2 regions of the Neobacillus sp. BP17 genome follow, and region 2 is predicted to be linked to the other one. Evidence: a T-box and tRNA genes for the amino acid it is inferred to sense, from the RefSeq annotation. Region 2 holds a T-box; the other holds one or more tRNA genes.
What was found. The T-box of region 2 lies ahead of leuS (leucine--tRNA ligase). A T-box ahead of a tRNA ligase gene usually reads a tRNA of that ligase, here a tRNA-Leu.
Positions count from the first base shown of each region.

Region 1: it has a tRNA-Leu gene. The T-box ahead of leuS (leucine--tRNA ligase) is inferred to sense a tRNA for this amino acid. The anticodon was not compared.

Region 1 is NZ_CM184198.1:80,409-92,332, forward strand. It holds gene folP (dihydropteroate synthase) at 1-832, shown strand, start outside; gene folB (dihydroneopterin aldolase) at 825-1,184, shown strand; gene folK (2-amino-4-hydroxy-6-hydroxymethyldihydropteridine diphosphokinase) at 1,187-1,714, shown strand; gene AC4QJR_RS00415 (helix-turn-helix domain-containing protein) at 1,666-1,872, shown strand; gene dusB (tRNA dihydrouridine synthase DusB) at 1,947-2,948, shown strand; gene lysS (lysine--tRNA ligase) at 3,140-4,624, shown strand; rRNA gene AC4QJR_RS00430 (16S ribosomal RNA) at 4,971-6,508, shown strand; rRNA gene AC4QJR_RS00435 (23S ribosomal RNA) at 6,711-9,646, shown strand; rRNA gene rrf (5S ribosomal RNA) at 9,724-9,840, shown strand; tRNA gene AC4QJR_RS00445 (tRNA-Val) at 9,850-9,925, shown strand; tRNA gene AC4QJR_RS00450 (tRNA-Thr) at 9,947-10,019, shown strand; tRNA gene AC4QJR_RS00455 (tRNA-Lys) at 10,030-10,105, shown strand; tRNA gene AC4QJR_RS00460 (tRNA-Leu) at 10,142-10,226, shown strand; tRNA gene AC4QJR_RS00465 (tRNA-Gly) at 10,290-10,361, shown strand; tRNA gene AC4QJR_RS00470 (tRNA-Leu) at 10,372-10,460, shown strand; tRNA gene AC4QJR_RS00475 (tRNA-Arg) at 10,485-10,558, shown strand; tRNA gene AC4QJR_RS00480 (tRNA-Pro) at 10,564-10,640, shown strand; tRNA gene AC4QJR_RS00485 (tRNA-Ala) at 10,656-10,731, shown strand; rRNA gene AC4QJR_RS00490 (16S ribosomal RNA) at 10,906-11,924, shown strand, end outside.
Region 2 is NZ_CM184198.1:4,565,523-4,577,446, forward strand. It holds gene AC4QJR_RS22325 (putative polysaccharide biosynthesis protein) at 1-531, opposite strand, end outside; gene AC4QJR_RS22330 (BaiN/RdsA family NAD(P)/FAD-dependent oxidoreductase) at 739-2,013, shown strand; gene AC4QJR_RS22335 (sporulation protein Cse60) at 2,021-2,206, opposite strand; gene AC4QJR_RS22340 (rhodanese-like domain-containing protein) at 2,404-2,718, opposite strand; gene leuS (leucine--tRNA ligase) at 2,772-5,189, opposite strand; T-box leader at 5,229-5,449, opposite strand; gene AC4QJR_RS22350 (MDR family MFS transporter) at 5,606-6,799, opposite strand; gene AC4QJR_RS22355 (ammonia-forming cytochrome c nitrite reductase subunit c552) at 7,157-8,608, opposite strand; gene AC4QJR_RS22360 (NapC/NirT family cytochrome c) at 8,611-9,123, opposite strand; gene AC4QJR_RS22365 (glycogen biosynthesis protein GlgD) at 9,413-9,592, opposite strand; gene AC4QJR_RS22370 (YtzC family protein) at 9,589-9,858, opposite strand; gene mnmL (tRNA modification radical SAM protein MnmL/YtqA) at 10,262-11,227, shown strand; gene mnmM (tRNA 5-(aminomethyl)-2-thiouridylate-methyltransferase MnmM) at 11,224-11,796, shown strand; gene tbcS (tetraprenyl-beta-curcumene synthase) at 11,820-11,924, opposite strand, start outside.

The DNA.
Region 1 (11,924 bases), 1.3 Mb from region 2:
TCATGAACTAATCCAATGTGGACCCTATACCTTGGATAGTAGTAGAAAGACCATTATTATGGGCATTTTAAATGCTACTCCAGATTCCTTTTCGGATGGAGGTAAATTCAACCAGGTTGAAATGGCTGTTAATCGGGCAAAAGAAATGGTAGCAAATGGTGCGGATATTATTGATATCGGCGGCGAATCAACACGGCCAGGCTTTGCAGCTGTTCCTGCAGAGGAGGAACTCAAGCGGGTGATCCCGATTATTCAGGCAATCTCTGAACAAATTCAAGTGCCGATTTCGATTGATACCTATAAAGCAGAAGTGGCCAAACAAGCAATAGAAGCTGGTGCTCAAATCATCAATGATGTATGGGGGGCAAAAGCGGATGAAAAGATGGGACAAGTGGCGGCAGACTACGGTGTTCCGATTGTGCTCATGCATAATCGTAAAGAACGAAATTACAAGGTATTTATGAGAGATGTCATCAATGATCTTTATGAAAGTATAGCCATTGTAAAAAAGGCAGGGGTGAAGGATGAACAGATTATCCTTGACCCGGGTATTGGCTTTGCGAGGAATTATCAAGAAAATCTGCTAACCATGCAGAATTTAGATACGATTGTTAATTTAGGTTATCCAGTATTATTAGGGACTTCTAGAAAGTCGATGATTGGACAAGCATTAGATCTCCCTGTCCATGAAAGAATGGAAGGTACAGGAGCAACCGTTTGTTTCGGAATTCAAAAAGGCTGCCATATAGTCCGTGTTCACGATGTGAAAGAAATGAGCAGAATGGCTAAAATGATGGATGCCCTAATGGGGAAGGGTGAAACCATTGGATAAAATTTATGTCAATAGAATGGAGTTTTACGGCTACCATGGTGTGTTTTCAGAAGAGACTCAGTTAGGGCAGCGTTTTGCAGTGGATTTATCCGTTTCTATTGACTTAAAAAAAGCGGGAGAAACCGATGAACTGGAATACTCAGTGAATTATGCAGAACTCTACCAAGTTTGCAAGACAATCGTGGAGGGTCCTCCTTTTAAATTAGTCGAGGCGGTGGCAGAGCGAATTGCAGCAGGCGTACTGACAGGCTTTCCGCTTATATCAGAAGTAACTGTTACGGTGATTAAACCAGACCCACCGATTCCGGGTCACTACCGGTCTGTTGCAGTAGAAATTACAAGGAGAAGATAAAAGTGGAAAACACAGCATTTATTGCCCTTGGCTCGAATATAGGAAACCGTTATGATAATATAACGAGTGCCATTAAAAGATTAACCAGTAATTCTGGAATTCATTTGGTAAATTACTCCTCTATTTATGAGACAGATCCCATTGGCTATGAGGAACAAGATTTATTTTTGAATATGGTAATTGAGATTCAGACCGCTTTTTCCTCCATGGATCTATTAGATTTATGTTTAGAAATCGAACTAGAACTTGGTAGAAAAAGGGAAATAAGGTGGGGTCCGCGAACAATAGACCTTGACATTCTTACCTATAACCAAGAAAATATTCAAAGCGAGAAGCTCATCCTTCCACATCCCAGGATGTTAGAACGAGCGTTTGTAATTATTCCACTTTTAGAAATCTATCAGGACAAGAAATGGTCGGAGATAAATCAGTTACTTGAATCATCATTAGAAGAATTACCAAATAAAGAAGGAGTCCGAATATGGAAGCGGAAAAATGGGGAAGACGTATTCGAGCCTATCGGAAGTTAAAGGGCTTTACACAAGAGGGTTTTTCGAAGGAACTAGGTGTATCTGTATCAATCCTAGGCGAAATTGAAAGAGGGAATCGACTTCCTGCCAGTGATTTACTGGAAAGGATTGCGGATTCTTTAAAAATCACCATAGATGACTTAACGCCAAAAGATTAATAAACAGGCGCTGCATAGATCGTATGATAAGTTCAATTCTAAGAATAATTGAAAGAAGGAGGGGAGGTAGTTTCATGTTGAAAATTGGCGATATAGAATTGAAGAATCCAGTTGTCCTTGCTCCGATGGCTGGGGTATGTAACTCGGCATTCCGTTTAACGGTAAAGGAGTTTGGCGCTGGATTAGTTTGCGCAGAGATGGTGAGTGATAAAGGCATCATTCATAAAAATGAAAAAACAATGAATATGCTTTATATCGATGAGCGTGAAAAGCCATTAAGCTTGCAAATCTTTGGCGGAGAGAAAAAAACGCTTGTCGAAGCAGCTAAATTCGTTGATCAGAATACTAATGCAGACATTATTGATATTAATATGGGTTGCCCTGTTCCTAAAATCACCAAATGTGATGCCGGGGCAAAGTGGCTGCTTGACCCTAATAAAATTTACGAGATGGTTTCAGCTGTGGTCGCAGAGGTTGAAAAACCTGTAACTGTAAAAATGAGGATGGGCTGGGATGATGAGCATATTTTTGCTGTGAAAAATGCCCAAGCTGTTGAACGTGCTGGAGGGAAGGCGGTATCCCTGCATGGACGAACACGTGTTCAGATGTATGAGGGCAGTGCTAACTGGGACATCATTCGTGAAGTTAAGCGAAACCTAAATATTCCGTTGATTGGTAATGGTGATGTTCATACACCGGAAGATGCCAAACGTATGCTTGAAGAAACTGGTGCAGACGGGGTAATGATCGGAAGAGCGGCTTTAGGTGATCCTTGGATGATCTACCGTACGGTTCAGTATTTAGAAACTGGTATCTTGATGCCTCAACCATCTGTTAGAGAAAAGATTGATGTATGCATCCTTCATCTAGACCGCTTAATCGCGCTTAAAAGTGAATATGTTGCTGTTCGTGAAATGCGTAAGCATGCTGCTTGGTATTTAAAAGGGGTGCCCGGTAACGCCACGGTTCGTAATGCGATCAATGAATGTGATACTAGGAATCAATTAGTAACACTACTAAACGAATTGGTCACAGAAGTCGAAGCAAAAGAACAAAGTCAGTTAATTGTAGGATAAACCTGTCACTTAAAGTGTCTTTCTATACTAAATTGGATGCTGCCAGTGAAAAAACTGGCAGTTTTTATTTTAATAACATCTTTTTTGATGTCTGAAAGTATAAGTTTGTGTAAAATAATAAAGTATGTAGAAAAATGGGATCGCCTTATTAATAGCATTTTACATAATAAAAGATTATTGGAGTTGATTTTATGAGTCAGGAAGATTTGAATGACCAATTAATGGTCAGACGTGAAAAAATGAATACCATGCGTGAAAATGGTCTTGATCCATTCGGGAAACGTTTTGACCGCTCACACAACACAAAGGAATTAGTTGAGCAATATGCAGAATTAGAAAAAGAAGAGATCGAAGCCAAAAATGTTTCCGTTTCTTTAGCAGGTCGGATTATGACGAAGCGTGGAAAAGGAAAAGCAGGCTTTGCGCACCTTCAAGATTTAACAGGTCAAATTCAAGTCTATGTTCGTCAAGATGCAGTCGGTGAGGAGAATTATAAACTATTCGATTCTTCAGACCTAGGAGACATAATTGGTGTATCCGGAACACTATTTAAAACAAAAGTAGGCGAATTATCAGTTAAAGTGGAAAACTTTGTGTTTTTAACAAAGGCGTTACGCCCGCTTCCTGATAAATTTCATGGACTTAAGGATGTTGAACAGCGCTACCGTCAACGGTATTTAGACTTAATTATGAGTCAAGAAAGTAAGGCTACATTTATTTCAAGAAGCCGTATTATTCAATCAATGCGTCGGTATTTAGATGACCACGGCTATTTAGAAGTTGAAACACCAATGATGCATTCCATTGCTGGCGGTGCATCTGCACGTCCATTCATAACACATCACAATGCTTTGGATATGCCATTATTTATGAGGATTGCGATTGAACTGCACTTAAAACGATTGATTGTGGGCGGTTTGGAAAAGGTATATGAAATTGGCCGTGTTTTCCGGAACGAAGGTGTCTCGACTCGTCACAATCCTGAATTTACAATGATTGAACTCTATGAGGCTTATGCGGATTACCGTGATATCATGAGTCTGACAGAGAATCTAATTGCTCATATTGCCCAAGAAGTAGTTGGCTCAACTACGGTTCAATATGGCGATTATGAGGTAGACCTTAAACCTGAGTGGAAAAGACTTCACATGGTAGATGCCATCAAAGAATACACTGGTGCAGACTTTTGGAAAGAGATGAGTGTAGAAGAAGCTCGTGACCTTGCGAAAGAACACGGGGTTGAAATTAATAACAACATGCTTTATGGCCATATTGTTAATGAATTCTTCGAACAAAAGGTAGAGGAGAAATTAATCCAGCCTACTTTTATTTACGGACATCCTGTCGAAATCTCACCACTTGCGAAGAAAAATGATGAGGACCCACGCTTCACAGACCGTTTTGAATTGTTCATTGTTGCTCGTGAACATGCGAATGCATTTACAGAGCTGAATGATCCGATTGATCAAAGAGAACGGTTTGAAGCGCAATTAAAAGAACGTGAACAAGGAAACGACGAAGCTCACATGATGGACGACGACTTCGTTGAAGCGTTAGAATATGGTATGCCGCCAACGGGAGGATTAGGAATTGGAATTGACCGTTTAGTTATGCTGCTTACTAATTCTCCATCCATCCGTGACGTACTATTATTCCCGCTTATGCGTCATAAATAATACGTAAAAAAGTGCCATGTTACTGGCACTTTTTTTATATTTATAACGAGGAAGAGTAAGAATATTATTACTTTGGATATTTTTAAGGGAAAATCGTAAAATACTATTGCACCTGTTCTCGAATGGTGGTATATTAATATCTGTTGCTGCGAGACAGACGCAGTGAGAAAAATAAATTAAAAAAGTTGTTGACTTTCAGTGAATAACTTGATAAGATTATAAAGTCGCCTTAAGGCGATTGGGTAATTGATCCTTGAAAACTAAACAAACAAAATCGTGCAAACAAACAATTTATTTTAGCTTCTTTTAAGAAGCTAAGCCAACGTAACAAATGAGCTAATCAACTTTCTTGGAGAGTTTGATCCTGGCTCAGGACGAACGCTGGCGGCGTGCCTAATACATGCAAGTCGAGCGAGACTCTTCGGAGTCTAGCGGCGGACGGGTGAGTAACACGTGGGCAACCTGCCTGTAAGACTGGGATAACACCGGGAAACCGGTGCTAATACCGGATAATCCTTTTCCTCTCATGAGGAAAAGCTGAAAGTCGGTTTCGGCTGACACTTACAGATGGGCCCGCGGCGCATTAGCTAGTTGGTGAGGTAACGGCTCACCAAGGCGACGATGCGTAGCCGACCTGAGAGGGTGATCGGCCACACTGGGACTGAGACACGGCCCAGACTCCTACGGGAGGCAGCAGTAGGGAATCTTCCACAATGGACGAAAGTCTGATGGAGCAACGCCGCGTGAGCGATGAAGGCCTTCGGGTCGTAAAGCTCTGTTGTTAGGGAAGAACAAGTACCGGAGTAACTGCCGGTACCTTGACGGTACCTAACCAGAAAGCCACGGCTAACTACGTGCCAGCAGCCGCGGTAATACGTAGGTGGCAAGCGTTGTCCGGAATTATTGGGCGTAAAGCGCGCGCAGGCGGTCCTTTAAGTCTGATGTGAAAGCCCACGGCTCAACCGTGGAGGGTCATTGGAAACTGGGGGACTTGAGTGCAGAAGAGGAAAGCGGAATTCCACGTGTAGCGGTGAAATGCGTAGAGATGTGGAGGAACACCAGTGGCGAAGGCGGCTTTCTGGTCTGTAACTGACGCTGAGGCGCGAAAGCGTGGGGAGCAAACAGGATTAGATACCCTGGTAGTCCACGCCGTAAACGATGAGTGCTAAGTGTTAGAGGGTTTCCGCCCTTTAGTGCTGCAGCTAACGCATTAAGCACTCCGCCTGGGGAGTACGGCCGCAAGGCTGAAACTCAAAGGAATTGACGGGGGCCCGCACAAGCGGTGGAGCATGTGGTTTAATTCGAAGCAACGCGAAGAACCTTACCAGGTCTTGACATCCTCTGACACTCCTAGAGATAGGATTTTCCCCTTCGGGGGACAGAGTGACAGGTGGTGCATGGTTGTCGTCAGCTCGTGTCGTGAGATGTTGGGTTAAGTCCCGCAACGAGCGCAACCCTTGATCTTAGTTGCCAGCATTCAGTTGGGCACTCTAAGGTGACTGCCGGTGACAAACCGGAGGAAGGTGGGGATGACGTCAAATCATCATGCCCCTTATGACCTGGGCTACACACGTGCTACAATGGATGGTACAAAGGGCTGCAAGACCGCGAGGTTTAGCCAATCCCATAAAACCATTCTCAGTTCGGATTGCAGGCTGCAACTCGCCTGCATGAAGCCGGAATCGCTAGTAATCGCGGATCAGCATGCCGCGGTGAATACGTTCCCGGGCCTTGTACACACCGCCCGTCACACCACGAGAGTTTGTAACACCCGAAGTCGGTGGGGTAACCGTAAGGAGCCAGCCGCCTAAGGTGGGACAGATGATTGGGGTGAAGTCGTAACAAGGTAGCCGTATCGGAAGGTGCGGCTGGATCACCTCCTTTCTAAGGATAAAGCTGGACTTGTGAGCCAGACAAAACAGTTTGTACACGATCTTTGTTTGTTTAGTTTTGAGGGAGCAATTCTCTCAAAGCTTTTTTTAATCGTTCTTTGAAAACTAGATAATCGTAATGAAGAAGCAAAGTAAACATCGAGTAATCGCCATTTTAGTTTTCTCTCTTATGAAGTTAAGAGAATAACCTTTTAGGTTAAGTTAGAAAGGGCGCACGGTGAATGCCTTGGCACTAGGAGCCGATGAAGGACGGGACTAACACCGATATGCTTCGGGGAGCTGTAAGTAAGCTTTGATCCGGAGATTTCCGAATGGGGGAACCCACTGTTCGTAATGGAACAGTATCTTTACCTGAATACATAGGGTATGGAAGGCATACCCGGGGAACTGAAACATCTAAGTACCCGGAGGAAGAGAAAGCAAACGCGATTCCCTGAGTAGCGGCGAGCGAAACGGGACATAGCCCAAACCAAGAGGCTTGCCTCTTGGGGTTGTAGGACACTCAACATGGAGTTACAAAGGAACGGGGTAGATGAAGCGACCTGGAAAGGTCCGTCAGAGAAGGTAAAAACCCTGTAGTCGAAACTTCGTTCCCTCCTGAGTGGATCCTGAGTACGGCCGGACACGTGAAATCCGGTCGGAAGCAGGGAGGACCATCTCCCAAGGCTAAATACTCCCTAGTGACCGATAGTGAACCAGTACCGTGAGGGAAAGGTGAAAAGCACCCCGGAAGGGGAGTGAAATAGTTCCTGAAACCGTGTGCCTACAAGTAGTCAGAGCCCGTTCATGGGTGATGGCGTGCCTTTTGTAGAATGAACCGGCGAGTTACGATCCCATGCAAGGTTAAGTTGAAGAGACGGAGCCGCAGCGAAAGCGAGTCTGAATAGGGCGTATGAGTATGTGGTCGTAGACCCGAAACCAGGTGATCTACCCATGTCCAGGGTGAAGTCCAGGTAACACTGGATGGAGGCCCGAACCCACGCACGTTGAAAAGTGCGGGGATGAGGTGTGGGTAGCGGAGAAATTCCAATCGAACTTGGAGATAGCTGGTTCTCTCCGAAATAGCTTTAGGGCTAGCCTCACGTAGTAAGAGTCTTGGAGGTAGAGCACTGTTTGGACTAGGGGCCCTCATCGGGTTACCGAATTCAGACAAACTCCGAATGCCAAAGACTTATCCGTGGGAGTCAGACTGCGAGTGATAAGATCCGTAGTCAAAAGGGAAACAGCCCAGACCACCAGCTAAGGTCCCAAAGTATACGTTAAGTGGAAAAGGATGTGGAGTTGCTTAGACAACCAGGATGTTGGCTTAGAAGCAGCCACCATTTAAAGAGTGCGTAATAGCTCACTGGTCGAGTGACTCTGCGCCGAAAATGTACCGGGGCTAAACGTATCACCGAAGCTGTGGATTGACATCTACGATGTCAGTGGTAGGAGAGCGTTCTAAGGGCGTTGAAGCTAGACCGTAAGGACTGGTGGAGCGCTTAGAAGTGAGAATGCCGGTATGAGTAGCGAAAGATGAGTGAGAATCTCATCCACCGAATGCCTAAGGTTTCCTGAGGAAGGCTCGTCCGCTCAGGGTTAGTCGGGACCTAAGCCGAGGCCGAAAGGCGTAGGCGATGGATAACAGGTTGATATTCCTGTACCACCTCTTTATCGTTTGAGCAATGGGGGGACGCAGGAGGATAGGGTAAGCGCGCTGTTGGATATGCGCGTCTAAGCAGTTAGGCTGAGAGGTAGGCAAATCCGCCTCTCACATAAGGCTGAGCTGTGATAGCGAGGGAAATTTAGTACCGAAGTTCCTGATTCCACACTGCCAAGAAAAGCCTCTAGCGAGATAAAAGGTGCCCGTACCGCAAACCGACACAGGTAGGCGAGGAGAGAATCCTAAGGTGAGCGAGAGAACTCTCGTTAAGGAACTCGGCAAAATGACCCCGTAACTTCGGGAGAAGGGGTGCTTTTTGAGGTGAATAGCCTCGAAGAGCCGCAGTGAATAGGCCCAGGCGACTGTTTAGCAAAAACACAGGTCTCTGCGAAGCCGCAAGGCGAAGTATAGGGGCTGACGCCTGCCCGGTGCTGGAAGGTTAAGAGGAGGGGTTAGCGCAAGCGAAGCTCTGAATCGAAGCCCCAGTAAACGGCGGCCGTAACTATAACGGTCCTAAGGTAGCGAAATTCCTTGTCGGGTAAGTTCCGACCCGCACGAAAGGCGTAACGATCTGGGCACTGTCTCAACGAGAGACTCGGTGAAATTATAGTACCTGTGAAGATGCAGGTTACCCGCGACAGGACGGAAAGACCCCGTGGAGCTTTACTGTAGCCTGATATTGAATTTTGGTACAGCTTGTACAGGATAGGTAGGAGCCTGAGAAGCCGGAGCGCTAGCTTCGGTGGAGGCGTCGGTGGGATACTACCCTGGCTGTATTGAAATTCTAACCCGCACCCCTGATCGGGGTGGGAGACAGTGTCAGGTGGGCAGTTTGACTGGGGCGGTCGCCTCCTAAAAAGTAACGGAGGCGCCCAAAGGTTCCCTCAGAATGGTTGGAAATCATTCGCAGAGTGTAAAGGCACAAGGGAGCTTGACTGCGAGACCTACAAGTCGAGCAGGGACGAAAGTCGGGCTTAGTGATCCGGTGGTTCCGCATGGAAGGGCCATCGCTCAACGGATAAAAGCTACCCCGGGGATAACAGGCTTATCTCCCCCAAGAGTCCACATCGACGGGGAGGTTTGGCACCTCGATGTCGGCTCATCGCATCCTGGGGCTGTAGTCGGTCCCAAGGGTTGGGCTGTTCGCCCATTAAAGCGGTACGCGAGCTGGGTTCAGAACGTCGTGAGACAGTTCGGTCCCTATCCGTCGTGGGCGCAGGAAATTTGAGAGGAGCTGTCCTTAGTACGAGAGGACCGGGATGGACGCACCGCTGGTGTACCAGTTGTTCTGCCAAGAGCATCGCTGGGTAGCTATGTGCGGACGGGATAAGTGCTGAAAGCATCTAAGCATGAAGCCCCCCTCAAGATGAGATTTCCCATAGCGCAAGCTAGTAAGAACCCTGAAAGATGATCAGGTTGATAGGTCAGAGGTGGAAGCGTGGTAACACGTGGAGCTGACTGATACTAATCGTTCGAGGACTTAACCATATTTTAAGGTGAACTCAAGTTTACAAACTTCTTCAGCATTATCTAGTTTTGAGGGAATGAAGCCTCAAACAAAATAGTCTGGCAGCAATGGCGAGAAGGTCACACCCGTTCCCATACCGAACACGGAAGTTAAGCTTCTCAGCGCCGATGGTAGTTGGGACACGCGTCCCTGTGAGAGTAGGACGTTGCCAGGCTGAATATATGGAGGATTAGCTCAGCTGGGAGAGCATCTGCCTTACAAGCAGAGGGTCGGCGGTTCGATCCCGTCATCCTCCACCATATTTATCTTTCAAACATTACGCCGGGGTAGCTCAATTGGTAGAGCAACTGACTTGTAATCAGTAGGTTGGGGGTTCAAGTCCTCTCGCCGGCACCTTTAGTACGAGCCATTAGCTCAGTTGGTAGAGCATCTGACTTTTAATCAGAGGGTCGAAGGTTCGAGTCCTTCATGGCTCACCAGAGTTTTTTGCGAAAAGCAAAATAACTTTCAATAATGCGGGTGTGGCGGAATTGGCAGACGCACCAGACTTAGGATCTGGCGCCGCAAGGCGTGGGGGTTCGACTCCCTTCACCCGCACCAAGTTTTTTTACGAAGTAAAATAAACAAAGTTGTTTGCAATAGCAAAATAACTTACCATGATATGCGGAAGTAGTTCAGTGGTAGAACACCACCTTGCCAAGGTGGGGGTCGCGGGTTCGAATCCCGTCTTCCGCTCTCTATTTTTGCCGGGGTGGCGGAACTGGCAGACGCACAGGACTTAAAATCCTGCGGTAGGTGACTACCGTACCGGTTCGATTCCGGTCCTCGGCACCACTTTAAGATTAATTAAATTCATATGCGCCCTTAGCTCAGCTGGATAGAGTGTTTGACTACGAATCAAAAGGTCGGGAGTTCGAATCTCTCAGGGCGCACTTAACGGGAAGTAGCTCAGCTTGGTAGAGCACTTGGTTTGGGACCAAGGGGTCGCAGGTTCGAATCCTGTCTTCCCGACCATTCCTAATATTATATGGGGTCTTAGCTCAGCTGGGAGAGCGCCTGCTTTGCACGCAGGAGGTCAGGGGTTCGATCCCCCTAGACTCCACCAAAAAATATTTAATTATGATATTGACACAGCATCAAAGCTCTGTTAATATAGAAAAGTCGCACAAGCGACAAAGACATTGTTCTTTGAAAACTAAACAAACAAGACGTGAAACAAACAATAAATTTTAGTTTCAGAAATGAAGCTAAGCCAACGTAACAAATGAGCTAATCAACTTTCTTGGAGAGTTTGATCCTGGCTCAGGACGAACGCTGGCGGCGTGCCTAATACATGCAAGTCGAGCGAGACTCTTCGGGGTCTAGCGGCGGACGGGTGAGTAACACGTGGGCAACCTGCCTGTAAGACTGGGATAACACCGGGAAACCGGTGCTAATACCGGATAATCCTTTTCCTCTCATGAGGAAAAGCTGAAAGTCGGTTTCGGCTGACACTTACAGATGGGCCCGCGGCGCATTAGCTAGTTGGTGAGGTAACGGCTCACCAAGGCGACGATGCGTAGCCGACCTGAGAGGGTGATCGGCCACACTGGGACTGAGACACGGCCCAGACTCCTACGGGAGGCAGCAGTAGGGAATCTTCCACAATGGACGAAAGTCTGATGGAGCAACGCCGCGTGAGCGATGAAGGCCTTCGGGTCGTAAAGCTCTGTTGTTAGGGAAGAACAAGTACCGGAGTAACTGCCGGTACCTTGACGGTACCTAACCAGAAAGCCACGGCTAACTACGTGCCAGCAGCCGCGGTAATACGTAGGTGGCAAGCGTTGTCCGGAATTATTGGGCGTAAAGCGCGCGCAGGCGGTCCTTTAAGTCTGATGTGAAAGCCCACGGCTCAACCGTGGAGGGTCATTGGAAACTGGGGGACTTGAGTGCAGAAGAGGAAAGCGGAATTCCACGTGTAGCGGTGAAATGCGTAGAGATGTGGAGGAACACCAGTGGCGAAGGCGGCTTTCTGGTCTGTAACTGACGCTGAGGCGCGAAAGCGTGGGGAGCAAACAGGATTAGATACCCTGGTAGTCCACGCCGTAAACGATGAGTGCTAAGTGTTAGAGGGTTTCCGCCCTTTAGTGCTGCAGCTAACGCATTAAGCACTCCGCCTGGGGAGTACGGCCGCAAGGCTGAAACTCAAAGGAATTGACGGGGGCCCGCACAAGCGGTGGAGCATGTGGTTTAATTCGAAGCAACGCGAAGAACCTTACCAGGTCTTGACATCCTCTGACACTCCTAGAGATAGGATTT
Region 2 (11,924 bases):
AAAAGCCCCTAGAAGAGTAAAGGCAATCCTGACAATTTGTTCCACAACTTGTGAAAGTGCAGAGGGGCCCATCGATTGATGCCCTTGAAAGAATCCTCGAATGAGGCTCATAAATGGAACAACAATTAACGCAAAGCTTACAGCTCGCATAACCGTGGTGACCGAATCTAAATTTGCCTTTTTATCACCAACACTCATTTCCGCTAATGTCGGTGCCGCAAGATACATCACTAAGAAAGCCATAATCCCTGTTAACATCATAATGACTAAACCAGATTTAAACAGCTTCCTGCCAACTGCATATTCCTCTAGAGCATTATATTTTGAAATAAATTTCGAAACGGCGAGCGGCACACCGGCTGTTGCAACGCTAATAAAAATCGTATACGGTACATAGGAAAATTGATAAAGCGTAGTCCCTTCCCTACCGACAATTTGAAAAAATGGTATAACATAAATTAAGCCGATAACCTTTGAAAGTATCGTTCCTAGCGTTAATATAAATGTTCCTCTTAAAAGCTTAGACTGCATAAAATCCCTTCCTACCCGAAGAAATACGTGCGCTTCTTCACATATATAAATCGACTATTTTTTTGCACACTATAGTAGTTTACAACTTCTTGTCCCCGGACGCTACTAACAACCAAGTGAAATTTATGAAAATATGGGCACATTCGTTTTATTTTGATGATAAATGTTTATAATGGAGTGATGGATTAATAAAAAGTTGGTGTAAATATGGAATATGATGTTATTGTCATCGGCGGCGGCCCATCAGGTTTAATGGCTGCTATTGCCGCTGGTGAAAAAGGCGCAAAAGTCCTTTTAATAGATAAAGGTGACAAACTTGGCAGAAAACTAGCGATATCTGGCGGCGGCCGCTGTAACGTGACCAATCGTCTGCCAATAGAGGAAATTATCAAGCACTTGCCTGGAAACGGGAAATTTTTATATAGTGCTTTTTCTATCTTTAGTAATGAAGATATTATTAAATTCTTTGAGAAATTAGGAATTGCCTTAAAGGAAGAAGATCACGGCCGGATGTTTCCAGTCTCTAATAAAGCACAGTCCGTTGTGGATGCATTACTAAATCAACTAGAAAAACTTCATGTACGTGTCTTTACAAATAGCCCTGTCAGCGAACTCATGTATGAGGATGAGCGTGTTTCGGCTGTGGTACTTAAGAACGGACAAACCATATCTGCTCAATCCGTCGTGATTGCTGTAGGAGGAAAGTCTGTCCCTCATACAGGTTCGACGGGTGATGGCTATGCCTGGGCTGAAAAAGCGGGCCATACCATTACTGAACTTTTTCCCACCGAGGTTCCAGTGACCTCGAATGAACCATTTATAAAAAACAAAGTCCTTCAAGGGTTGTCGTTAAGAGATATCGAATTAAGTGTCTTGAACCCAAAGGGTAAGCCCCTCATCTCTCATCGAATGGATATGATTTTTACCCATTTTGGACTAAGCGGTCCTGCTGTCCTTCGCTGCAGCCAGTTCGTGGTGAAAGCGATGAAGAAATGGAAGTTACAAGAAGTAACCATGAGCCTTAATGTCTTACCAGATAAGAAAGAGGAAGAAGTTTTTCAAGAAATTCTCTCACTTGTAAAAAGTGAGCCTAAGAAAAGCATTAAAAATACACTCAAAGGGCTCGTCCCTGAACGGTACCTCCTGTTTCTATTAGACCAAAATGGAATCGATCCTGCTGAGCAAGCTGGAACGATTTCTAATGAAAAAATACGCAGCTTTTCCAAGAGTTGTAAGCAATTCCTAATTAAAGTTAATGGCACCCTGCCACTTGAAAAAGCGTTTGTCACGGGCGGCGGTGTGTCAGTTAAAGAAATTGAGCCGCAAACGATGGGCTCGAAACTTATGAATGGTTTATATTTTTGCGGTGAAATCTTAGATATCCATGGGTACACCGGAGGGTATAATATTACTTCTGCACTTGTAACCGGAAGATTAGCTGGAAGTAATGCAGCCATATATGTGAAAAATAAAAAGGTCTGACAAGTTGTCAGGCCTTATAAATAATCATCGCTGAAAAACAATAAATCTGTTCCTCTTCTTCTTCCTCTGCCATTGCTGCCACATTATATTTAATATCAAGCAGACTTGTTTCATCCAGTCCTTTTAAAAATCGATTCATTTCCTTTTCCAGATCCTTCTCATGCTCCCGATCAAACAACTTTACCTGTATCAATGTTCTCTCCCTCTCTTTTTTTACTACTATTCTTACCACTTTTCTGAAATTTTAAAAATTTAATCTTTATAAAAAGTTAAGATTATTTTGAGTGGAGGCTTTTATACAACTACTGGTGGTACTTAATGAATACCTACATTGTCACCAGCAGATTGATTTGCCGCCGCACAAAAAAACCGATTCCATTGTGGAATCGGTTATTCTGTGTATTCTGTTTCACCAGTCCAAGAGAGCATGCCGCCTGTCATATTACGAACCTTATAGCCTTGATCCTGCAAATAATGGCAGACATTTCCGCTTCTTGCGCTGGAGCGGCAGATAAAGATATATTCTTTATCCTTGTCAAAGTAGTCGAGTTTATCAGGGATATCTCCCATGCGAATATGCTTTGCTCCTGGGATCATCCCGAAAACGACCTCATGATCTTCCCTTACATCGACTAGCTCAAGTTTTTCCCCTGACTCAAGCTTCTTTTGTAATTCTTCTGGTGTAATTGTTTGAATTTCTTCCATCAAGTCCATCCCCTTTAGGAAAAACAGCCCCGAAAAAGGGGCCATTCTATAGATTAATTTGCGACGATATTTACAAGCTTGCCAGGAACAGTAATGACTTTGCGGATTGTTTTCCCTTCAATTTGTTCCTTAATTTGGGCATCCTCCATTGCGATTCCCTCAAGGGACTCTTTGCTTGCATCCACTGGTACCAAAAGCTTTGCCTTTACTTTACCATTGACTTGGACAACAATTTCAACTTCATCATCTACTAGTTTTGCCTCATCATAGGCTGGCCATGCTTCGTAAGATATTGTTTCACTATGACCTAACTTCTCCCAAAGCTCCTCAGCAATATGCGGGCAAACAGGTGCAAGCATTTTAACAAAACCTTCAATATATTCTTTTGGCAGTACGGTTGCTTTATAGGCCTCATTTATAAATACCATCATCTGTGAGATCGCCGTATTAAATCTTAAGCCTTCGTAATCCTCAGTCACTTTCTTCACCGTTTGATGATAAACTTTTTCCAAATTTGAGGCTTCTTCATTTACTTGAATCTTTGGATTTAATTCCCCGTTTTCTTCAACCAATAAACGCCAGATGCGATCTAAGAAGCGGCGGGAACCATCCAGTCCATTTGTTGACCAAGCAATTGATGCATCAAGCGGTCCCATGAACATTTCATAGAGGCGAAGGGTGTCAGCACCATGGCTGCCGACGATATCATCAGGGTTTACGACATTCCCTTTTGATTTACTCATTTTTTCATTTCCTTCACCTAAAATCATGCCTTGGTTAAATAGCTTTTGGAATGGTTCTTTGGTTGGAACAACACCAATATCATACAAGAATTTATGCCAGAAACGCGCATAAAGTAAATGTAAAACAGCATGTTCTGCCCCGCCAATGTAAATGTCAACAGGAAGCCAGTGGTTTAATTTCTCCTGAGAAGCAAGTGCTTGATCATTGTTCGGATCAATGTAACGTAAATAATACCAGCAGCTGCCTGCCCATTGCGGCATTGTATTGGTTTCACGACGGCCCTTTTTACCTGTTTCTGGGTCCACCACGTTGACGAAATCAGAAATAATTGCCAGCGGGGATTCCCCAGTTCCAGATGGTCGAATTTCTTTCGTTTTTGGTAACATCAATGGAAGCTGATCTTCAGGAACCGCAGTCATTGTGCCATCTTCCCAATGGATAATTGGAATCGGTTCGCCCCAATAACGCTGGCGGCTGAATAGCCAGTCACGCAAACGGAAAGTGACTTTCTTCGTTCCGATTCCCTTTTCTTCTAACCAAGCAATCATCTTTTGAATGCCTTCTGCTTTATCCAAGCCATTTAAGAATTCAGAGTTAATATGTTCACCATCGCCAGTATAGGCTTCTTTGTCAATATCTCCACCAGCGACAACGGCTTTAATCGGCAGGTTAAATTCTTTAGCGAATTCATAGTCACGCTCATCATGAGCTGGAACTGCCATAATTGCTCCTGTACCGTAACTTACTAATACATAATCAGCAATCCAGATTGGCATTTTTTCACCATTTGCAGGATTGATGGCATATGCCCCAGTGAATACGCCTGTTTTCTCTTTTGCAAGATCGGTACGTTCTAAATCGCTCTTTGTTTTCACTTTATCCAAATAAGCATCAACCGCAGCACGTTGTTCAGCTGTTGTAATTTTATCTACAAACGCATGTTCCGGAGCTAGCACAGCATAGGTAGCACCAAATAATGTATCGGGACGTGTTGTGAATACCGTAAAAGTCTCTTCATGACCTTCGATCGAGAATGTTACTTCTGCACCTTCCGAGCGGCCGATCCAGTTACGCTGCATTTCCTTTAAACTTTCCGGCCAATCAAGTTCTTCTAAGTCTTCAAGTAAACGATCACCATAAGCTGTGATTTTTAACATCCATTGCTTCATCGGACGGCGTTCAACTGGGTGTCCGCCACGCTCACTTTTGCCATCAATGACTTCTTCGTTTGCGAGAACTGTTCCAAGCGCCGGACACCAGTTTACCGCAACCTCATCAATATATGCTAAACCTTTTTCGAATAACTTTAAGAAAATCCATTGGGTCCATTTGTAGTATTCTGGGTCGGTAGTATTAACTTCACGATCCCAATCATAAGAGAATCCTAATGATTTAATTTGGCGGCGAAACGTGTTGATATTCTGCTCTGTAAATTCTGCAGGGTCGTTCCCCGTATCTAGTGCGTACTGTTCTGCCGGTAAGCCGAACGCGTCCCAGCCCATTGGATGAAGCACATTGTATCCCTGCATCCGCTTTAATCGTGAAAGAATGTCGGTTGCTGTATAGCCTTCAGGGTGCCCTACGTGTAGTCCTGCTCCTGATGGATATGGAAACATATCTAAAGCGTAGAATTTTCTTTTGTCATATTCCTCGCTTGTTTTAAATGTTTTTTCTTCTTCCCATTTCTTTTGCCACTTTTTTTCGATGTGATTATGATCGAAACTCATATCTGTTGCCTCCTTAAAATAAAAAAACCCCTCATCCCAAAAAGGGACGAGAGGATTGTATGTATCTTCCCGCGGTACCACCCACATTAGTGTTAAAAACACTCGCTTCATTCATCCTTAACGCGGAATACGGCAAGCCTTACTATACTTTCACACTTGCAACTCAAAGGCGAGTTCATGATGTACCCGGTTGACTTCCACCAGCCGTCAACTCTCTATTTCGGGTGTGTACCACTACTACTCCTAATCACAGTCATTTCATTATTAAGTATTACGGTTATTGTAATAAATTTTCAACAAGTATGCAAGGCAAACAAACGCCTAAATTCAGGATAGACAAAATATCGGGATAATAAACCAAAAAATAAAAAGACAAAGAAGGGTTACTTCTTCGTCCGCGTGGAATGGACAAATAACTAGATTTGTCCATGGACGGTGCCTGACACCATTTTTGTTTTTAGACCTCGATCGTAAAGGAGTGTTGTGATGATTGCGACGAGGAATAACACTATTAGTACAATGAATAGTGCTGATATGTTGTACATGTCTACGATTATTCCTCCCATTAGGGGACCAATCATTCTGCCGCCTGTTGCAGTACTGTTGACGATTCCTTGGTAGAAGCCTTCACGTCCCTTCGGTGCCAGGTTAAAGGCAACTGTTGGAACTGCCGGCCAGATAAACATCTCACCAATTGTTAAGATAATCATCCCAACTAGAAACCCAGAGAACAGCGTTGCCTGCCCTGCAACTAAAAATGAAACAACGAAAATACCAATTCCAATAATCATTTGCAGTTTAAGTGATGCTTTCAGATGCTTCAGTACACCATTTAAGAATGGTTGGCCAATGACAATTAGGGCACCGTTGATCGACCATAATAGACTATACTGCGTTAATGAAATATTAATTTCCTGTGTATAGGTGGCAATCGTTGTTTGCCACTGTACATAGGCAACCCAGCAAAGCAAATACCCTGTACACAGTATTAATAAGGCATACAGTTTTTTTCTATTTTTTACAATAGGAACATTTATATCGTTAGTTGCCGGTTTTCCTGACTCCCCCGAAATTCCTTTATAGCCAAATAGCGCTATAAGCAAAAAGAGGACGTACATAATAGTATTGGCTAGGAAGATGAGTTGAAAGGAATAAGCGGCAACAATCCCGCCAAGGGAAGCACCCAAGGCTACCCCAAGGTTTTGGGCAACATAAATCGCGTTAAAGGCTTTCCTTCCACCTTCAACCCAAACAGACCCTGCCATTGCATACATCGACGGAAAAATAATACCGGTACCGAATCCAATAATGATTTGGAAGACAATATAGGCAGGCCAGCCATGCCAAAAAGTTAAACCAATGAGTGCTGCAAGAGTAATCGAGATTCCTATTAAGATAGATTTGTAGCCGCCTATTCTATCAAATAGGCTGCCGCCATATAGGTTACCAATCACACTTGCCCCTGAATTTAGCATTAGGACTATTCCAGCAATCGATAAGGACTTGCCCAGGTGATCATGTATATAAATTGTATTTAAAGGCCACAGAAATGATGAGCCTGTGACATTAACGACCATCCCTATTATTAAGAGCCATAAGGCACGTGGCATATATAAAACGCCCCTTTACATATTACAATTTCAATTACCAAGGATATATTCTATTATTTTTTCTTGGGGCGCGCAATGCTTTTTGTTTTCCATTGCAATGGGGAGAGGTGTGGAGATTTGGTATTCCCTCTGAATCGATCCAGGATTCCGTCAAACTGGATTGGATTTCGCTGAATTGGTCCAGGATTTCGCCAAACTGGATTGGATTTCGCCGAATTGGCCCAGGATTTCGCCAAGTTTCCCAATTATTTAGCCAAATCTAAAGAAGATATCGCCAAACTCAATTTCTCCTCAAAAAAACCATAAGAAAAAAACACTGTAAATGAAACAGTGTTTTCCTGACCAAAATATTTAAGGTTATTTCTTTGGTACTCCTGGTACTACCGGTGCTTGCGCAGGGAAATAACTATTCACTGCGGCATCTTTTTTCTTATCATTTTCTGTTTCGTCGAAAACAGCCTTTTTCACTTTTTCAATTTCCTTGTCTACCTCTTCCATGTCAACGCCTTTTTTAACAAGCTCTTCAGTTGCAAGCCGGACCGCTTTGTTGGATTGAACAACAGATTCTCTTAAGGAATCCATCGATCCCTGTGGATTATGAAATCCGGCCGAGTTTTCAGCTGCGATAATATCCCAGAACCATTGGCCCTTCCGAACAAATTCCTGCGCTTGCTTGATTTTCTCCTGATTTACACCTGAAGTAATCATTTTATTTACATAATAGTGTGATGTCGTGGAAATATCCTGTGCTTCGTGTAATGCACTGACATTTGCTTCTTGAATTTCAAGGACACGGTCCTTCAGTTTATCTAAATCGCGATCGCCATGACACTGACCGCATGAAGTTTGCATGGTTTTAAGCGGTGAAGTCCACCAGTGTGAGCTGATTTTTCTTTTTCCATCGACACGCTCATATGGCATATGGCAGTCAGCACAAGATACATTCGCTTTGCCGTGTGTACCTGATGAATGTGTTTCATATTCGGGGTGCTGTGACTTTAACATTGGCGTCCCAGAAATATTACTAATCCAATCCTTCTCAAAACCTTTTTCTTTCGCAATGGTGCTGTAATACTCATACATTTCTTCAGGTTTAAAGCCTTTTGTCCACGGGAATGTTACTTCACTATTATCGGCTGCAAAATAATACTCCACGTGACACTGGCCGCAAACATAACTGCGCATATCGTTCTTGGTTGGATTGGATGTATCTACGCCTTTCGCTTGTAATGCCTTATAGAAGCTTGGACGAGTGACACGCAAATCCATTGTTTTTGGATCATGACAATCCGAACAGCCTATTGGCGAGTGCCCCATCTCCTCCCCTTTTGGCCAAATATCTTTATTAAAATTAGCACCCCAGTAGTGGTCGCCCATTTCCTCAATCATCTTTGGAACAGCTGTCGATTTACAAGTGTAACACGAGCCAACCGATTTATCGGTAATCCGTTGAATACTGCGTATATCTTCTAAGGCGTATGTATGTCCACGTTCTTCGTTATATTCATTTGCAAATCCATATCCATTAAAGAGAATAGGTAACAGAGGCTCTTTATCCTTTTCAAATTTGCTGCGTTTTTCAGAACCGCCATAAGTAGTATCTTCCATCTTTTCATTCTTTTTGTAACTATTATAATGAAGTGGAAATAAGTCCTTAAATGCTTCATTACGAATTTCATCGGCTGCGAGTCCTGTAGTCTTCTTTCCTGCGGCAGACGCCGTTTTCTCAGTAGATCCATCGCTGCACCCAGTAATGATCAAAACCATCGCTAGCAGGAGAAGATATGCCCCATATCGAAAGCTTCCCATTTCTAAAATCCTCCCTTATTTTCTAATAACTCTCCTGAAACAGGCGGCTTATTATAACGATCATCTTTAAAGCCTTTCCCGTGTGGTACTGTTTTGTGACAGGAAATACACTTTTCCTTTGCATCATGCGATACATTGCTAAGTGTACTTTTATGACAAGAAATACAGTTGTCATTCATAATTTTTTCAGTTCGTTCGGTCGCCTCAATCACATCCGGAATCTTCTTTGTTCCGAGTGTATTGAAAAAAATATGTGTCATCCCTGCGCGGCCTTTAAAAAATAATTTCCCCACTTCACTTTTATGAGGCAGATGGCAGTCATTACACTGTAAATCCGAGTGAGTTGAATCCATAAAAGACTTATGTACGGATTTCATCGTATGACAGTTTTGACAAAAACCAGGAGAATCCAAGTAGGCCATTGTTTTTACAGTGGAAAAAGATAAAAACACACCAATCAGTAGCGCCAGCACAATTAAAAACTTTTTGTCCATTTTAAGGAATTTTTTTAACATTTCCTCACCTCCCATTCTTTTCTCTTTTAGTTTTTCTGCATCGTAATCCTGAGTGGTCTACAACCTTATTTAAACCATGATATAAAAGGGCAAAACTGTGACGTACATCACATATATATCACTACTTGTTACCGACCTGTGAACGAGCGTTTCCTTCTATTTTCAAGGTGTTTTTAATGTAATATTGTTATTCCAAGTGATTTTTTACACTTTTTTCTATAATTTTCGGAAAAATTATTTATAAAAAAAGAACCCCTCAATGAAAAAAATTGAGGGATTCTTCCTTGTTTTATGAAGATTGGTCTTTTTCTTGGTGGAATTTGGATTTTACAGGCTGCCCACCGGATTTTTCATAATTCTTCTTGGCTTGCTTAACAAGATCGAAATCTTGCCCCAGCTCTAAATCTTGATTATTAATTCCATTCCGGGTTTTCTGTTCAGGATTTTGTTGCTTAGAACGCTTTTTCAAAGGTTTTCCCCCTCTAGAACCATGGTATTCTGAAGCTGCTGCAGCTGGAGTCTCATTCTATGGAGCTGTTCCCGTTGCTGCGAGTTTGCACTATGTGCCATTTTAGCAATGTCTTGATAAGTATCTTCAAGCTGCTGCAGCGCCTTTGTGTAATCATCGTCATTATAATGCTCTTGGAGACTACTTTGTTTGTATTGTTCTTGGGCAAAGCGAACTGTGTCCTCAACCTGTTGCATTAATTCGTCCATAGAGTCGCGAGTAGCCATTTAAGAACCCCTTTCTATAATAACTGGAAGCCCCGTGTGAGAAGCATAATGCTTCATTTCTTATTTTGTTCTCCATTTTCTTTCCTATAACATAAACAGTTGAATAATTATTACCAGCCAGTTCCGTAAATAATTACATTTGGATAAGCTAGCCACAACATGATAAAATTGATGTTATGCGCTTTTTAATTTTTTTCTCTGTTAAAGCGGCCTGTTGAATTCCGCTTCAGTCACTTCGCTTTCCGCGGGCGGTCCGGGGAGCCTCCTCGTCGCTGCGCTCCTGCGGGGTCTCCCCTGCCCCGTCCTCCCGCAGGAGTCTTCGTGACTTCCGCTCCAATCAACAGGGTGCAAAAATTAACAATAAGTTTTAACACAGCCTATTTTCTTAAAGGAGGTTTTCTGATTGGTTCAGATGAGACCTTTTATATATGCTTCTGATGATAAACGATACCATACTTGGAATTACCACTTGCGCCAAGAATTTGGTCATAAGGTGTTTAAAGTCGCGCTTGATGGAGGCTTTGATTGTCCGAACCGGGATGGCACTGTCGCACACGGAGGCTGTACGTTTTGTAGTGCGTCAGGTTCTGGAGATTTCGCCGGTAATCGAGTAGAATCCCTAGAAACTCAATTCAATAACATTAAAGAAAAAATGCACACAAAATGGAAAGATGGCAAATACATGGCCTATTTTCAGGCATTTACAAATACCCATGCACCAGTAAATGTACTTCGTGAAAAATATGAATCCGTTCTGGATCAGGAAGGCGTCGTGGGTTTATCGATTGCCACGCGTCCTGATTGTCTGCCAGATGATGTGGTCGAGTATTTAGCGGAACTGAATGAACGAACCTATTTATGGGTTGAACTTGGTCTTCAGACAGTCCACGAACGGACAGCCTCACTCATCAATCGTGCCCATGATTATCAATGTTATAAAGATGGGGTAAACAAGCTAAGAAAGCATGGGATTCGCATCTGCTCCCATATAATTAATGGATTACCGCTTGAGAACTACGACATGATGATGGAAACTGCTCATGAAGTAGCCAAATTAGATGTTCAAGGAATAAAAATCCATTTGCTCCATTTGTTAAAAGGAACGCCGATGGTCAAGCAATATGAAAAAGGAATGCTCGAGTTTATGTCCCAAGATGACTATGTAAAGTTAGTATGTGACCAATTAGAGATTTTACCACCCGAGATGATTGTTCATCGGATAACAGGAGATGGTCCCATTGATTTAATGGTTGGGCCGATGTGGAGTGTGAACAAGTGGGAAGTCTTAAATGCCATTGATGCGGAACTGAAAAAACGAGACAGCTGGCAGGGGAAATTTTATCAAGGTCAATTGGTGAAGTATTTATGAAAATAGACAAGGTTCTTCCGTTTGCGAAAAATCTACTTAAAAAAGCGGTTCAACCTGGCGATGTTGTGATTGATGCGACAGTTGGAAATGGCTATGATACAGTTTTCTTAGCAGAACTTGTTGGTGCCTCCGGTCACGTATTTGGGTTTGATATTCAAGAGAAAGCGATTGCCGCAAGCAAGGAACGTTTAATTAATCAAAGCCTGTCTGAGCGAGTTACACTGTTTCAATCGGGGCACGAACAGCTATCCCAATTGATTCCTAACAACTATCAAGGTAAAGTAACTGGTGCAATTTTCAACTTAGGATATTTGCCTGGCAGTGATAAAACGATAGTTACTCAACCTGAAACAACGATTGATGCTCTGCAACAACTAATGGAAATGATTGCTCCTGAAGGAATCATCGTTCTCGTTATTTATCATGGCCACAAAGGAGGGGCTGAAGAACGTGATTCCCTGCTTGATTATTGCCAAAAAATTGACCAAAAAACAGCCCATGTGCTCCAATACCAATTTATCAATCAACAAAATAGTCCAGCTTTTATCATTGCAATCGAGAAAATATAAAAACCAGGCCTAAGCGCCTGGTTTTATTTTGAAATTAACCTTGTAACAAAAGCTGGGACTGATTTTTGCACTGAACGGTAGGCAAGACCATTGAAATAGAAGAAATAGCTAATCCAACCGCCCGTTTT